2 regions of the Tardiphaga sp. vice304 genome follow, and region 1 is predicted to be linked to the other one. Evidence: riboswitches for the same ligand, from Rfam matches in the RefSeq annotation. Region 1 holds a riboswitch; the other holds the start of a gene.
The links. A riboswitch is a leader RNA that binds a small molecule or an ion and turns the genes downstream of it on or off. The one in region 1 is predicted to bind S-adenosylmethionine.
Positions count from the first base shown of each region.

Region 2: linked by a shared signal. The riboswitch ahead of FNL56_RS00415 (O-succinylhomoserine sulfhydrylase) and the one ahead of metX (homoserine O-acetyltransferase MetX) in region 1 are both predicted to bind S-adenosylmethionine.

Region 1 covers NZ_CP041402.1:942,429-950,180, forward strand. The annotation lists gene FNL56_RS04500 (DUF2125 domain-containing protein) at 1-97, shown strand, start outside; gene FNL56_RS04505 (prephenate/arogenate dehydrogenase family protein) at 281-1,219, opposite strand; gene hisC (histidinol-phosphate transaminase) at 1,216-2,328, opposite strand; gene FNL56_RS04515 (chorismate mutase) at 2,371-3,204, opposite strand; SAM riboswitch at 3,442-3,521, shown strand; gene metX (homoserine O-acetyltransferase MetX) at 3,602-4,795, shown strand; gene metW (methionine biosynthesis protein MetW) at 4,797-5,465, shown strand; gene FNL56_RS04530 (TIGR02594 family protein) at 5,690-6,301, shown strand; gene FNL56_RS04535 (MOSC domain-containing protein) at 6,403-7,188, opposite strand; gene clpB (ATP-dependent chaperone ClpB) at 7,412-7,752, shown strand, end outside.
Region 2 covers NZ_CP041402.1:98,714-106,465, reverse strand. The annotation lists gene FNL56_RS00435 (IS256 family transposase) at 1-587, opposite strand, end outside; gene FNL56_RS00430 (OpgC domain-containing protein) at 946-2,181, shown strand; gene FNL56_RS00425 (SGNH/GDSL hydrolase family protein) at 2,199-2,942, shown strand; gene FNL56_RS00420 (SGNH/GDSL hydrolase family protein) at 2,942-3,880, shown strand; gene FNL56_RS00415 (O-succinylhomoserine sulfhydrylase) at 3,951-5,141, opposite strand; SAM riboswitch at 5,226-5,305, opposite strand; gene FNL56_RS00410 (2'-deoxycytidine 5'-triphosphate deaminase) at 5,411-6,517, shown strand; gene FNL56_RS00405 (DUF2171 domain-containing protein) at 6,696-6,938, shown strand; gene FNL56_RS00400 (SDR family oxidoreductase) at 7,007-7,752, opposite strand, start outside.

The DNA.
Region 1 (7,752 bases):
GGAAGGCAAGAAGGCGCGCAGCTTCCCGCTGAAATTCGTCGATGGCGCGGTGATGCTGGCGTCGCTGAAGATCGCGCAGATCCCGCCGTTGTTTTAATAGGTCGCAAAGCAGGGGTTCTTTTCCCTCTCCCCTTGTGGGAGAGGGTGGATCGACCGCGTAGCGGTCGAGACGGGTGAGGGGGTGCCGCAAACTCCGAGCCTCGCCACTCGCCCTCATCCGACGCGGACTTCGTCCGCGCCACCTTCTCCCACAAGGGGAGAAGGAAGGAAGAGAGCGCTACTACTCCGCCTTCTTCAGCGCCGTATGCTTGCGTCCGAAATCCGCCGCCGCTTCGTCCTGGCCGATGCTGACGATGCCGCGGCGGATCGCGCGGGTGCGCGTGAAGTGCTCGAACAAGGCCTCGCCGTCGCCGCGGCGGATCGCGCGGGTCAGCTTCGACAGGTCCTCCTGAAACGCGCCGAGCATTTCCAGTACGCCGTCCTTGTTGGCGAGAAACACGTCGCGCCACATCGTCGGATCGGACGCCGCGATGCGGGTGAAATCGCGGAAGCCGCCGGCGGAGAATTTCAACACTTCCGAGCGGGTGACGTCCTCGAGCTCGTCGGCTGTGCCGACGATCGTATAGGCGATCAGATGGGGCAGGTGGCTGGTGACGGCCAGCACGAGGTCATGGCGCTCGGCGTCCATGATCTCGACATTGGCGCCGAGTGCGCTCCAGAACTGCTCCAGCTTTTCGACCGCCGCGGCGTCGGCGCCGTCCGGCGGCGTGAGAATGCACCAGCGGTTGCTGAACAATTCGGCGAAGCCGGAATCCGGCCCGGAATTCTCGGTGCCGGCGACGGGATGGCCGGGGATGAAGTGCACGTGATCCGGCAAATGCGCGGCCATTGCCTTCAGCACCGATGACTTCACCGAACCGACGTCGGAGACGATTGCCCCCTTCATCAGATGCGGCCCGATGCTCTCCGCGACCGCGCCGGACACGCCGACCGGCACGCAGGCGATCACCAGATCGGCGTCCTTGATCGCGCTGGCATTGTCGTCCGCGATGCGGTCGGCGAGCTTGATCTCGACCGCACGCGCCCGCACCGAAGCGGACGCATCGGTCGCCACCAACTCGCCGGCCAGACCAAGCTGCTGGATGCCGCGCGCCAGCGACGAGCCGATCAGTCCAAGCCCGATCAGCGCGATGCGCCTGAAAGGCGGCTGAGCAGTCACTTCGTCTCCGGCGTATTGGCCGTCATGAAGGCGCGGAACGTTTCGATGAAGAAGCGGTTGGCTTCCTCGGTGCCGATCGTCATGCGCAGCGCGTTGGGCAGGCCGTAGCTGGCGACCGAGCGCAGCACCAGGCCGCGATGGGTCAGGTAGGCGTCGGCTTCCAGCGCGGTCTTGCCCGGCGTATCCGGGAAATGCATCAGGATGAAGTTCGCCACGCTGGGCGTCACCTTGATTCCGAGTTTGCTGACTTCCTCGGTCAGCCAGTTGCGCCACTTCACGGTGAAGGCCTGAGACATCTCGACATGTGCGGTGTCCTCGATCGCCGCCACCGCGCCGAGCATCGCCGGCGCCGAGACGTTGAACGGCCCGCGGATGCGGTTCATCGCGTCGATGATGTGGGCCGGGCCATACATCCAGCCAATCCGCAAGGCTGCGAGGCCGTGCACCTTGGAGAAGGTGTAGGACACCACGGTGTTCTCGGTCGTGCTCGCCAGCTCCAAGCCGCTGTCGTAGTCGGGACGGCAGACGTAGTCGGCATAGGCCGCGTCCAGCACCAGAATGACATGCGAGGGCAGGCCGGCATGCAGCCGCTTGACCTCGTCATAGGGCAGAAAAGTGCCGGTCGGGTTGTTCGGATTGGCCAGCCACACCAGCTTGGTGCGCGGGCTCACCGCGGCCAGGATTGCGTCGACGTTGCAGGTGAAGTCGGTTTCCGCCGCGATCACATTGGTGGCGCCGTTCGCCGAGGTGGCGATCGGGTAGACCAGAAAGCCATGCGTGGTGTGGATCGCCTCGTCGCCGGGGCCGAGATAGGTGTGGGCGATCAGGTTCAGCAACTCGTCGGAACCGGCGCCGCAGATGATGCGCGCGGGATCGAGGCTGTAACGGCGGCCGATCGCTTCGCGCAGTACCTTCGACGTGCCTTCCGGATAATCCTCGAGATGCGCGGCGGTCGCGGCCACAGCCTCCTTGGCGCGCGGCGAGGGGCCGAACGGGGTCTCGTTGGAAGACAGCTTGTAGGTCTTGCGGCCGGCTTCGACCACCGGGCTCTTGCCGGGGGTGTAGGGCGCAATATCGAGAATGCCGGCTTTCGGCACGGGACGGGACATCTTCAACTCCAGACGATCAATTTGCTTGGGGATCACGAGGCCCTAGCCGGGCACGGTATAGCGGGTTGCGTGGCTGCCGACGAGGGCAGAGGAGCGCACCGAGGCGCCGGCCGCGATCAACGCGGCCTTGATATGCTCCAGGCTGGTGGCGGACGTGATCGAGATCAGCAGTGCCGCGCCGTCGAACGCGGTATCGGGCACTGCCACGATCTCGGCCAGCGGCGACAGCGCGCGCGCGGTCTCGGCGTTCCAGCCGGACACCCGCACGCTCCACATCTCGACCTCTGTCACCATCGCGCTGTCGGCAACGCGCGACACCACGAACACCGGCAGCGCGGCGGGATGGTCGGCGCGCTCGATGAACGGCAGCCGGGCGATGATTTTCGGCATGCCCTGCGGCTCCAACTCAAGCCACCACGGCGTCCGGCTCGACGTCGCCGACACCAGCGCCAGGTCGCCTTTGGACTTGGCGACGGCCTCGACGGCGGCCTGGGCGCTGAAATGCGCCACATAGGGCACCGTAAAGCCGAAGTGGAAGCGCGCGGAATCCCGCATCGCCGGCTCGCCGAGCGACAGGTCGGCATGCACCGAGAACGGCGCCTGCACATACGTGAAAGTGGAAATGATGACCCGCCAGATGCTCTCAACGGTGTCGATCGGCAGGATGCCGCGGTGGCGCTGTACCAGCCTGCGCATCATGTCGGCCTCGCGCGCCGGGCGGAACGCGGAGCCCACCTCCTGGGTCTGCTTCACCGAGATCAGCCGGTCGATGATGTCGCCGCGCTGCATCAAGAGCGAATGGACCTGCGCGTCGATGCTGTCGATCTCCTGGCGGAGCACTTCCAGCGACGGCGGGGCAGGTGGCTTGGTGGACATGGCGAGACCTTGGCGGTTTGACTGAGGCCTATCCGCCGTCATTGCGAGGAGCGAAGCGACGAAGCAATCCAGTCCTTGCCGAGTTCGTGGCTCTGGATTGCCGCGTCGCTTCGCTCCTCGCAATGACGGGGGAGAGGCAGGTGTTCTCCTCCAAGCCCGGAGAACGCGCAAGAGCGCCGGACGCTGGGAGGTATCGTTCTCCGCATCTTGACGGAGGGGCACCGTGGGACTAATATCTCAAGACTTCGTGGTCATTTGAGCCGGCCGGCTTGCAGCCACGTTAAATAATTCGCTAAACAGGCCGGGGACAGTTTGATCCCGGCCGAACCTATGTTCAGGCCGGGTTTTTTTTATGGCTTGTCCGTGCTGAGAACCTCCCGAGGAGGCCGGTATCAAGATGGTCACGATCCAATCGGTAAAAGGCCCGGTCAAGGCCGACGAACGCGGGCAGGAGGCGGACCATCCGACCTCGCAGGTCGCGCTGTTCGGCGCCGACCAGCCGCTGCGGCTGGATTGCGGCATCGATCTCGCCCCGTTCCAGATCGCCTACCAGGCCTACGGCACGCTGAATGCCGACAAGTCCAACGCCATTCTGGTCTGCCATGCTTTGACCGGCGATCAGCACGTCTTCAATACCCATCCGGTGACCGGCAAGCCCGGCTGGTGGCAGACCCTGGTCGGCCCCGGCAAGGCGCTCGATACCGACCGCTACTTCATCATCTGCTCCAACGTGCTCGGTGGCTGCATGGGGTCGACCGGCCCCGCCTCGACCAACCCCGCCACCGGCAAGGTGTGGGGGCTGGATTTCCCGGTCATCACCATCCCCGACATGGTGCGCGCGCAGGCGATGCTGATCGATCGGCTCGGTATCGATCAATTGTTCAGCGTGGTCGGCGGCTCGATGGGCGGCATGCAGACGCTGCAATGGACCGCGGCCTATCCTGACCGCGTGTTCTCCGCGCTGGCGGTCGCCTGCAGCACGCGGCATTCGGCGCAGAACATCGCGTTTCACGAACTCGGCCGCCAGGCGGTGATGGCCGATCCCGACTGGCGCGGCGGCCGCTATTTCGAGGAGGGCGTGCATCCGCATCGCGGCCTCGGCGTCGCACGGATGGCCGCGCACATCACTTATCTCTCCGACGCCGCGTTGCATCGCAAGTTCGGCCGCCGCATGCAGGACAGGGATCTGCCGACCTTCTCGTTCGATGCCGATTTCCAGGTCGAGAGCTATCTGCGTTACCAGGGCTCGTCGTTCGTCGAGCGCTTCGACGCCAACTCCTATCTATATCTCACCCGAGCGATGGACTACTTCGACATCGCCGCCGATCATGACGGCGTGCTCGCGGAAGCGTTTCGCGATACCAAGACGCGGTTCTGCCTGATGTCCTTCACATCCGACTGGCTGTTTCCGACCTCGGAATCGCGCAACGTCGTGCATGCGCTGAACGCCGGCGGCGTCCGGGTCTCGTTCGCGGAAATCGAAACCGACAGGGGGCACGACGCCTTCCTGCTCGACGTGCCGGAATTCCTCGAGATCGCCCGTGCCTTCCTGGATTCCGCGGCCTCGGTGCGTGGCCTGGTGGAGAAGTAGCATGTCCGTTCTGCAAGAGGGCCTGCCGCTGCTGACGCCGACGACGAGCAACGAAGTAATCTACCGCGGCGATCACCTGCTGGTTGCCGGCATGATACCGAGCGGCTCGAAAGTGCTCGACGTTGGCTGCGGTGACGGCGATCTGCTGCAACTGCTGGAGACGCGCGGCATCGATGGCCGCGGCATCGAATTGTCGCGCGAGGGCGTCAATCACTGCGTCCGCAAGGGCCTCGCGGTGGTGCAGGGCGACGCCGACACCGACCTCGACAACTATCCCGACGATTCCTTCGACTATGTGATCCTGTCGCAAACCCTGCAGGCCACACGACAGCCGCGCGTGGTGCTGGAAAATCTGCTGCGTATCGGCCGCCGCGCGATCGTCTCGTTTCCGAATTTCGGTTTCTGGAAGATGCGGTTGCAGTTGCTGGTCGGCGGCCACATGCCGCGCACCGAGAACCTGCCGGCGACGTGGTATGACACGCCGAATATCCACTTCTGCACCATCAAGGACTTCGTCCAGCTATGCGACGAGACCAACGTCAAGATGGAGCGCGCCGTGGCGCTCGATCTCAACGGCCGGCCGTTGCGGCTGAACGCGCCGTGGTGGTTCTGGAACATGTTCGGCGAACAGGGCGTCTTCCTGCTCAGCCGCGCGGGCAAGATTCGTTAACGAAAAACCTGCGGATGATACCTTTTGCGGGTTCCCGCTGCATGGCTTCCGGCATTTTGATCGCTTTGCTGCATAGCTTTCACGCCTGAGGCATCAATGTGATCGCGACGTCACGAAATGACCTCGCTTCGTGCCTTGCTCTGGCCACACCAAAATCTGTTCTAGCCATTCCGTTGTCGGCCTCAAAGGGGTCGATGAGTTCGGGGGCGTAACAAGGAATAGGTATGGTTCAGTTCAATGCTTTCTACCGTGCGCTTCGCATTTCTGCGTTGGCGATGTGCTCGGTCCTCATCTTCGCGATCGCTACTCCAGCTTCAGCAAAACCCAAGCACCGCGGGCATCACGCCCATTCACATTCTTACAAGCATCACGCAGCCGGCCATCGTCATCACGGCCGCCGTCACATGCGCATCTCGCGTCGCGAGGCGACGCTGCAGAGCGCGGACAGTGCCGCCGAATCCTTTTCGAACAACAGCAGCTTCGGTTCGTCCAACGTCGTTGCGGAAGCCCGGCGATACATCGGCGGCAATCCGACCGGTCGCGGCCGGTTGTGGTGCGCGCGCTTCATGAACATGGTGCTGCAGCGCTCCGGCCATCAGGGGACCGGCTCGGATATGGCGCGCTCTTTCTCGAGCTACGGCCAGCGCATCTCGGGCCCGCAGGTCGGCGCCATCGCCGTGATGTCGCGCGGCCGTCGCGGCGGCCATGTCGGTGTCGTCAGCGGCATCGATGCGTCAGGCAATCCCATCATCGTGTCGGGCAACCATGGCAACCGCGTCGCGGAGTCGGTGTACTCGCGCGGCCGCATCTACGCCTATGTGATGCCGACGAGCTGAGGCTCGTGTAGCCCGGATGAAGTCGCCGCGCCGCGTCTCGGCGCGGTGACGCAATCCGGGGCCGGCGTTGTGGATCGGCCGGCCCCGGATTGTCATCCGGGCTACAGGAAGGTCGGCGCTTCCACTTCAATTGTATCGCCAGCGGCGACCACGCCGCCGCCGATCACCTCGGCATAGACGCCGAGATCGGCGTGGCCATAGGTCTTCTGCAACGTCGCGGGGATCGTGAGATCGCGCGCCGCGGTGTCGGGATCGACGTTGGTGGCGGCACAGCGCACGATGCGCTTGACGATCTTCAGCCGGGCCCCGCCGATCGACAGCACCTGGTCCATCAGCTCGAATTCATGCCATGCCGGCCAACCCGCGACATGGAGATTGCCGCGAAACCGCAGCGGGTGCACGGACTGCCCGATCTCGCCTTCCAGCGCGGCCACGCTGGCGAGGTTGATGATCGACACCACCTTCCTGGCGACGTCGGAAAAGCTGTGCCCGTCGGCGAACAGGATTTTCGGCGGCCCACGCAGATCGTCGGCAAAGTTCGCAGCGAAGAACTGCTCGATGGCCGTGCGCCCTTCGGCGCTGTCGAGATGGCCGCGCGCCGTCTCCTCGCCATTCTCGCGGATCGTCAGCACATGGCTGGCGTCGTCATAATGGGTGCGCAAGCCGGCCAGCCGCTCGTTGCGCATCAGCATCAGAAACTTCGTCTTGGGAAAATATTGCGGCGCCGCCGGGTCGAACCCGCTCGGCCCGTTCTCGATCGCATAGCGCCGGTCGCCTGGCAGGGGCTGGCCGACCGACAGCGTCACTTCGGAAAGCTGTTCGGGCGTCAGGCCCTTGACGGGGTAGCGATACAGGTTGGCGACGGAGGCGGGATGATTTTCAGGCATCGCCTGATTTAAGCGAATTTCGCCGGGCGCACCAGATTGGCCAAAATTTTCTGCCGCTCTCTTCCGCTCCAGCCAAAGCTGCCCATATTTGCATCAAACCGGGTTTTAGACCGGCGACGACCGTGTCCGGTTGACGACTGTCAATGCGGAGCCGCGGAAACCCAGTGAAGATGCCTCTTTCGTGCCTTCGGGGCGAAAATGGCAGGCCGAGGGACATCGAACCATGAACATCGAAAAATACACCGAACGCGTGCGCGGCTTCATCCAGTCGGCACAATCCCTGGCCGTGCGCGAGGGCCACCAGCAATTCTCGCCGCTGCACATCCTGAAAGTCCTGCTCGACGACAGCGAGGGGCTGGCCGGCGGTCTGATCGACCGCGCCGGCGGCAATTCGCGCTCGATTCTGCAGGCGACCGAGGCCGAACTCGGCAAGATGCCGAAAGTGTCAGGGGCAGGGGCCGGTCAGGTCTATCTGGCACCGGCGACGGCACGCGCGCTGGAAGCCTCCGAACAGGCAGCCGAGAAGGCCGGCGACAGCTTTGTCACGGTGGAGCGGCTGCTGCT
Region 2 (7,752 bases), 840 kb from region 1:
TCCATGCCGAGAATCTCGCGCCGGCCGTCATTGTTGACGCCGACCGCGATGATCGCCGCTACCGGGACGATGCGGCCATTCTGCCGGACCTTCACATAGGTGGCGTCGATCCACAGATACGGCCAGTCGCCCTCGATCGGCCGCTCCAGGAATGCATTGACGCGTTCGTCAATCTCCTCGCACAGCCGCGACACCTGGCTCTTGGAGACGCAGCTCATTCCCATCGCCTTGACCAGGTCATCGACGGAGCGGGTCGAGATGCCCTGGATGTAGGCCTCTTGAATCACCGCAGTAAGCGCCTTCTCGGCCATCCGGCGCGGCTCCAGAAAGCCCGGAAAATATGAGCCCTTGCGCAGCTTCGGGATCCGCAGCTCGACCGTGCCGGCCCGGGTCTCCCAGTCGCGTTCGCGGTAGCCGTTGCGCTGCACCAGCCGCTCCGCGCTCTTCTCGCCGTGGCCGGCACCGGTCAACGCGGCCACCTCCAGTTCCATCAGCCGCTCGGCGGCGAAGCCGATCATCTGGCGCAAAATATCCGCGTCGGGGGTCTTCTCCACGAGCGCACGAAGGTTCATCATCTCGCTGGTCATCGGTGGTTCCTCGGTTGCATTGCGTGTTGCAACCCGATCCTACCGGCGAACCGCCGGTGACCAACACATGCCGCTCGCTCGCTACAGCGCCATTTGAAAGCGCGCTTCGCGAGCGGCATAAGATCAGAAACCTACACCACCACGCGGGACACGATCGCGGATCATAGCGAAAACCAAGGGCCGCGCCAAATCGACCGCATCCGGCATCGCCGTTTTAACATAGTTCGACAATACCGTGTCTTGCTGCGCGAAAGAGCGGAGGCAGCCTTACCGCGCGAGTAATTGACTTGCATACTGCGGTCCTGCCTTCCAGTGATGACCAACGCCAAAGCGAGTCGAACCCGTTGAGCCCTGCCTGATGACCTCTATTGCCGAGCCTATCGCCGCGGAACCGGCGCGGACTTCCGAAACGGTCAAACATCGTGCAGACGCGGTGTCTTTCCCGGTCGCCGGCGAACGCGAGCTTCGGCTCGATTTGTTCCGCGGGCTGGCGCTGTGGCTGATTTTCATCGACCATCTGCCGCCGAACATCCTGACCTGGTTCACGATCCGCAATTACGGCTTCTCGGACGCCACCGAGATCTTCATCTTCATCTCCGGCTACACCGCGGCCTTCGTCTATGGCCGCGCGATGCTGGAGCAGGGCACGGTGGTGGCCTCGGCGCGGATCCTGAAGCGGGTCTGGCAGATCTATGTCGCGCACGTCTTTCTGTTCACGATCTTCCTGGCCGAGATCTCCTACGTCGCGACCCACTTCGAGAACCCGCTTTATTCCGAGGAAATGGGCATTCTCGACTTCCTCAAGCAGCCGGATGTGACCATCGTTCAGGCGCTGCTGCTGAAATTTCGTCCGGTGAACATGGACGTATTGCCGCTATATATCGTGTTGATGCTGTTCCTGCCGCCCATTTTATGGCTGATGCAGCGCCGGGCGGACCTCACGCTGGCGCTCTCGGTGGTGCTGTATGCCTTGACCTGGGAGTTCGACCTCTATCTGTCGGCCTATCCGAACGGGGTGTGGGCGTTCAACCCGTTCGCCTGGCAGCTTTTGTTCGTGTTCGGCGCCTGGTGCGCGCTCGGCGGCGCCAGGCGGATGTCCAGAATTCTGTCCTCGCAGGTCACGCTGTGGATATGCGTCGCCTATCTGCTGGCGGCATTCTGGGTGACGTTGACCTGGTACATCCCGCAGATCCATCATCTGCTGCCCCGTTTCATCGAGCGGTGGATGTACCCGATCAACAAGACCGACCTCGACGTGCTCCGCTTCGCACACTTCCTGGCGCTCGCAGCCATTACCGTTCGCTTCCTGAAGAAGGACTGGCCGGGGCTGAAATCGCGCTGGCTGCGGCCGATGGTATTGTGCGGGCAGCATTCGCTGGAGATTTTTTGCATCGGCGTGTTCCTAGCCTTTGCGGGCCACTTCGTGCTCGCCGAGGTTGCGGGAGGTCCCTGGATGCATCTGATGGTCAGTATTCTCGGCATTGTCATCATGTCGGGCGCTGCCTGGGTGTTTTCGTGGTACAAGCACGTTGCAGGCAAGGGCGGAAAGCGCGCGAAAAGCGCCGACGCGGATTTTGCGGGAGGCGGCGCATGAGGCCGATCTGGCTTACGATGCTGGCCGGCCTATTGGCCGCAGCCCCCCTGCGCGCCGAAGATGCGGCCCCGGCGGCGCCTTCCTGCGACGTGCCCGCCTATCTTCTGACCTCGGAAAGCGGTCTGCCGAAAGTCGCCAGCGCGATCAAGCCCGGCGGCCGGCTGAATATTCTGGTGGTCGGTAGCCGCTCCTCGGTGGTGGGTGCGACGGATGCCGCCGCAGGCTATCCGGGCCGGCTGCAGGTGGCTCTGCGCGAAAGGCTGCCGAGCGTCGAAACCAATGTCACGCTGGAACTGCAAGTCAAGAAAACCGCCGAGGAACTGGCGCCGACGCTGGGTCCCCTCGTTGCAAAGCGCAAGCCGGATCTGGTGGTCTGGCAGACCGGTACCTATGACGCGATGCGCTCGGTCGACGCCGAAGACTTCCGCAACGCCCTCGACGAAGGGGTGGCGGCGATCAGGGCTGCCGGAGCCGACGTTGTTTTAATGAATTTGCAGTACAGTCCACGGACCGAGACGATGATTTCCGGCTCGGCGTACCTAGATAATATGAGGGTGGTGGCGCAGCAGCACGACACTCCGCTGTTCGATCGCTTCGCCATCATGCGGCAATGGAACGAGTCGGGTGATTTTGATCTGTTCAGCGCGTCGCCCGGCCTCGCAATGGCCAAACGTGTCCATGAATGCCTGGCGCGCGCGCTATCGACCTTTGTGATCGAGGCTGCCCAGATCAAGCCAGCGGAGTTGAGGATTCAGCGTTAATGTTTGAGTTAGGCCATTTTCCCCGTCACGCGATTGCCCCTCTCGTCGTGTTCTCGCTTTTGCTGTCGACCCCGCTGTCGCCCGTGCTGGCCGAAGGCGCGTCCGCGGCGACGATCGCGTCCAATGAGCCCGACGCAGTAAAAAAAGGCATCGCGGCCAAAGCGGTCGACAAGGTCAAGAAAGTCGCAAAGTCGGCGACCGACATATTCAGCCGTGTGCCCTGCCGCGCGCCGAAGGGCGGGGCGCAGGCCATAGGCGCGCTGCCGCATGTCGCCGGCAAGCTGGCGTTTGGCGAGCCGGTGGTGATCGTGGCCTTCGGCTCGTCCTCCACCGAGGGCTATGGCTCGACGGCGCCGGAATTTACCTATCCGAACCGGCTGGCGGCGCAGTTGAAGCGCGCCTATCCCGACGCCGACATCACGGTGCTGAATCGCGGCAAGGGCGGCGAAGACGCACCCGAGATGATGGCGCGGCTGCAGGCCGAGGTCATCAATGCCAAGCCGGACCTGGTGATCTGGCAGGTCGGGACCAATGCGGTGCTGCGCAATCTCGATCCCGGCGAGACCGCCAAGATGATCGAGGACGGCATCGGCCGCATCCAGGCCAGCGGCGCCGATCTGGTGCTGGTTGACCCGCAATACTCACCGGCGGTGAATGCCAAGCCGGAAAGCGCCAGCAAGATGATCGCGCTGCTCAACAAGGTGGCCGCGCTTCGCCATGTCGGCGTCTTCCCGCGGTTCGAGGTGATGCGCGAATGGCATGAAGGCCAGTCGATGGCGTTCGACAGCTTCGTCATCGCCGACGGGCTGCACATGAACGACTGGGGCTATGCCTGCTTTGCGCAGTTGCTCGGCGACAACATCATCAAGTCCGTCGGCCAGATCAAGTACGGCGTCAATGTACCCGCCAACACCCAGCAGGCGCAGAAGCCGCTGTAGTTATCCTCGTTGTCGTCCCGGCTCGGCGTTCGCGTTGCTCGCTTGGCCGGGATGACAGAGTGTTGCCGCCTCACGCCTTCTTGAGCGCAGCTTCCATGTCTTCGAGCAGATCGTCCTTGTGCTCGAGCCCCGTCGAGAATCGCACGAACCCTTCGCTGATCCCCAGTTCGGCGCGCGCCTCGATCGGCAGCCGCTGATGCGTGGTGGTGGCGGGGTGCGTGATCAGGCTCTTGGCATCGCCGAGATTGTTGGAAATCCGCGTCAGCTTCAGCTCGTTGAGAAAGCGGAACGCCGCCGCCTTGCCGCCGTCGATTTCGAAACCTATCAGCGTCGAGCCGGCGCGCATCTGCTTCTTCACCGAAGCGGCCTGCGGATGATCGGCGCGGCCGGGATAGATCAGCCGGGTGATTTTCGGATGCGCAACCAGCGCATCGGCGAGGGCGCCTGCGGTCTCGGTCTGCTGCCTGACGCGGATCGACAGCGTCTCCAGCCCCTTCACCAGTACCCAGGCGTTGAACGGCGACATCGAGGGGCCGGTCTGGCGCAGGTAGTTGTGGATGTGCTCGGCGATGAAGTCCTTCGAGCCGAGGATGATGCCGCCGAGGCATCTTCCCTGGCCGTCGATGTGCTTGGTCGCGGAATACACCACGACATCGGCGCCGAGCGACAGCGGGCTCTGCCAGATCGGCGTCGCGAACACGTTGTCGACGATCAGCCGCGCGCCACCGGCATGCGCTATCGCGGCAATGGCGGGAATGTCGAGCACGTCGAGCGTCGGATTGGTCGGGCTCTCAAGAAAACAGGTCTTGGTATTCGGGCGCATCGCCTTTTGCCAGGCGTCGAGGTCGAGCCCGTCGACCAGCGTGAACTCGATGCCGTAGCGCGGCAGCAGGTCCTCGATGACGTAGCGGCACGAGCCGAACAGCTGCTTCGAGGCGACGACGTGATCGCCGATGCGCAGTGGCGCGAGAACGGCCGCCGTGACCGCGGCCATGCCGGTGGCGGTGGCGCGGGCGGCCTCGGCGCCCTCCAGGTCGATCATGCGACTCTCGAACATCGAGATGTTCGGGTTGGAAAACCGCGCATAGATGAAGCCGGGCTCCTCGCCCTTGAAGCGCGCCTCGCATTGTTCGGCGGTGTCGTAGACGAAGCCCTGGGTCAGGAACAGCGCTTCTGAGGTCTCGCCGAATTGCGAACGCAGCATGCCGGCATGGACCAGCCGGGTCTCTGGGCGATAAGCGGGCGATTTCGTCTCAGACATGTGACCTCCAGTTATGGCCGTGAAAACAGCCACAAAAAAACCGGCCTGGACAAAGGTCCAACGGCCGGGATCACATGTTAACAAGGACATGGGTCCCCGGCCTGTTTAGCGACTTGTTTAACGTGGCTGCAAGCCGGCCGGCTCAAATCACCACGGGATAATCTTGCTGATATTCCGGTCGGCCCTTTCCGTCAAGCCGGGGGTGGGATAACCGATGAAATTGCGTTTTTCTCTGCGTTCCCCATCGCGATGCGACAAGGATGAGTTCTGTGCCCTTCACGCTGCCTGTTGATGCCGACGGTATTCTGCCCGACCGCATGATCGCGGCGATGGCCGATGCCGGCCTGATCCTGCCGGCGTATCCGTTCGTGGAAAGCCAGATCCAGCCGGCCTCGCTCGACCTGCGGCTCGGCGACATTGCCTACCGCGTCCGTGCCAGCTTTCTGCCGGGGCCGAATACCACCGTTGCGCAGCGCATCGACGAATTGAAGCTGCACGAGATCGACCTGTCCGACGGCGCGGTACTGGAAACCAACTGCGTCTACATCGTGCCGCTGATCGAGAGCCTGGCGCTGCCGCCTTCGATCTTCGCCTCGGCCAATCCGAAGAGCTCGACCGGCCGCCTCGATGTCTTCACCCGCGTGATTGCGGATGGCACCCGCCGCTTCGACGTGATCGGCGCCGGCTATCACGGTCCGCTATACGCCGAGATCAGCCCGAAGACTTTCCCGGTGCTGCTGCGCGAGGGTTCGCGGCTGTCGCAGGTCCGCTTTCGCGTCGGCGACGCGCTGCTCGACAACGAGGCGCTGGAAGACCTCCATGCGATGGAGCCGCTGGTGGACAGCGAGGACGCCGACCTCAACAACGGTGTGGCGCTCTCGGTCGATCTGTCCGGCGACAACGAGACCGGCTTCGTGGGCTACCGCGCCAAGCGCCACACCGGCGTGGTCGATATCGACCGTCGTGCCGGCTATGCGGCGAACGAGTTCTGGGAGCCGATCGCGGCGCGGCCCGACGGCACGCTGATCCTCGATCCCGGCGAGTTCTACATCCTCGCCTCCAAGGAAGCCGTCCAGGTGCCGCCGGACTATGCCGCTGAGATGGTGCCGTTCGATCCCTTGGTCGGCGAGTTCCGCGTGCATTACGCAGGCTTCTTCGATCCCGGCTTCGGCCATGACGGCGCCGGGGGCAAGGGCTCGCGCGCCGTGCTGGAAGTGCGTTCGCGCGAGGTGCCGTTCATCCTGGAGCACGGCCAGATCGTCGGCCGTCTGGTCTATGAGCGGATGCTGTCGCGCCCCGACGCGCTCTATGGCCAGCGCATCGGCTCGAACTATCAGGGCCAGAGCCTGAAACTGTCGAAGCATTTCAAGGTCTAGCCGCCGGGTGCTTGCCGACCGCTTTGCCACCGTCAGGCCCGATGTCATCGAAACATGAGGGCAAACCGCGCTCCAATTTTGCTTCGTCCTTGAGAGTGTGTGGACCGGTTCCATTTTAATTTGAACCGCGACCGGTCTCGCGCGTTACACCCGCACAACCTCATTCAAGGAATTCGATATGACCGGCACCGCAGGCATCAAAGAGCACATGGAAGTAATCGGCGCCGACGGCGTTCACGTCGGCACCGTGGATCATTTCGAGGGCGGCCGCATCAAGCTGACCAGGAAGGACAGCGGCGAAGGCCACCACAAGGGTCATCATCACTTCATCGACGGCAGCCTGGTGGCCGAGGTCGAGGGCGACAAGGTCCGCCTGTCCGCCAATGCCGATGTGGCCGTGACCATGGAACAAGAGAAGTAAGCTTCGCTTATTGTGCGATCTGAAACGCGGCGGACCGAAAGGTTCGCCGCGTTTGCGTTATGAGGCGCTTATCGGCCTTCTCCGTCGTGCCATAGCGCTGCCAGTCCATCGCGATAGCTCGGAAAGGCGAGTTCCACGCCCAGCTCCTGCTTCATCCTGATATTCGAGACCCGGTTATTGGTGGCGTAGAAGCTGCGCGCCATCGGGCTCATCTCCGCGTCGTCGAACGCCAGTCCCGGCGGCGGAACAATCCCCATCAGCTCGGCAGCATAGGCAATGACATCCTGCGGCGGGCCCGGCTGGTCGTCGCAGACGTTCCAGATCCCGGCCTGATCCTTCGCGAACGCCGCATCGATGGCGCGCGCAATATCCTCGACATGAATGCGGTTGAACACCTGGCCGGGCTTGACGATGCGCCGCGCGGTGCCGGCCTTGAGGTTGAGCAGCGCATTGCGGCCGGGACCGTAGATGCCGGCGAGCCGCAGCGACGTGGTTGGTGCGCCCGGCTGAGCCAGCCACGCCGCCTCGGCGTCGATCCGCTGCCGCCGCCGCCCGTCGCCGGACATCGCCGCGCTCTCGTCGATCCAGTCGCCGCCATGGTCGGCATAGACGCCGATAGTCGAGAGATAGACGACCCGTTGCAAGCTGCTTGCTGCAATCTGCGGGCCGTAGGCGGCAAGCACCGGGTCGCCGGATGCGCCGGGCGGCACGGAAACCAGTAGAGCATCGGCAGCGGCGAGGTGTTCGGCAATGGCCGGATCGGCATGGTCGCCGCTGAACAGCAGCGGCGTGCAGCGTGAGCCGCGCAGCGCAT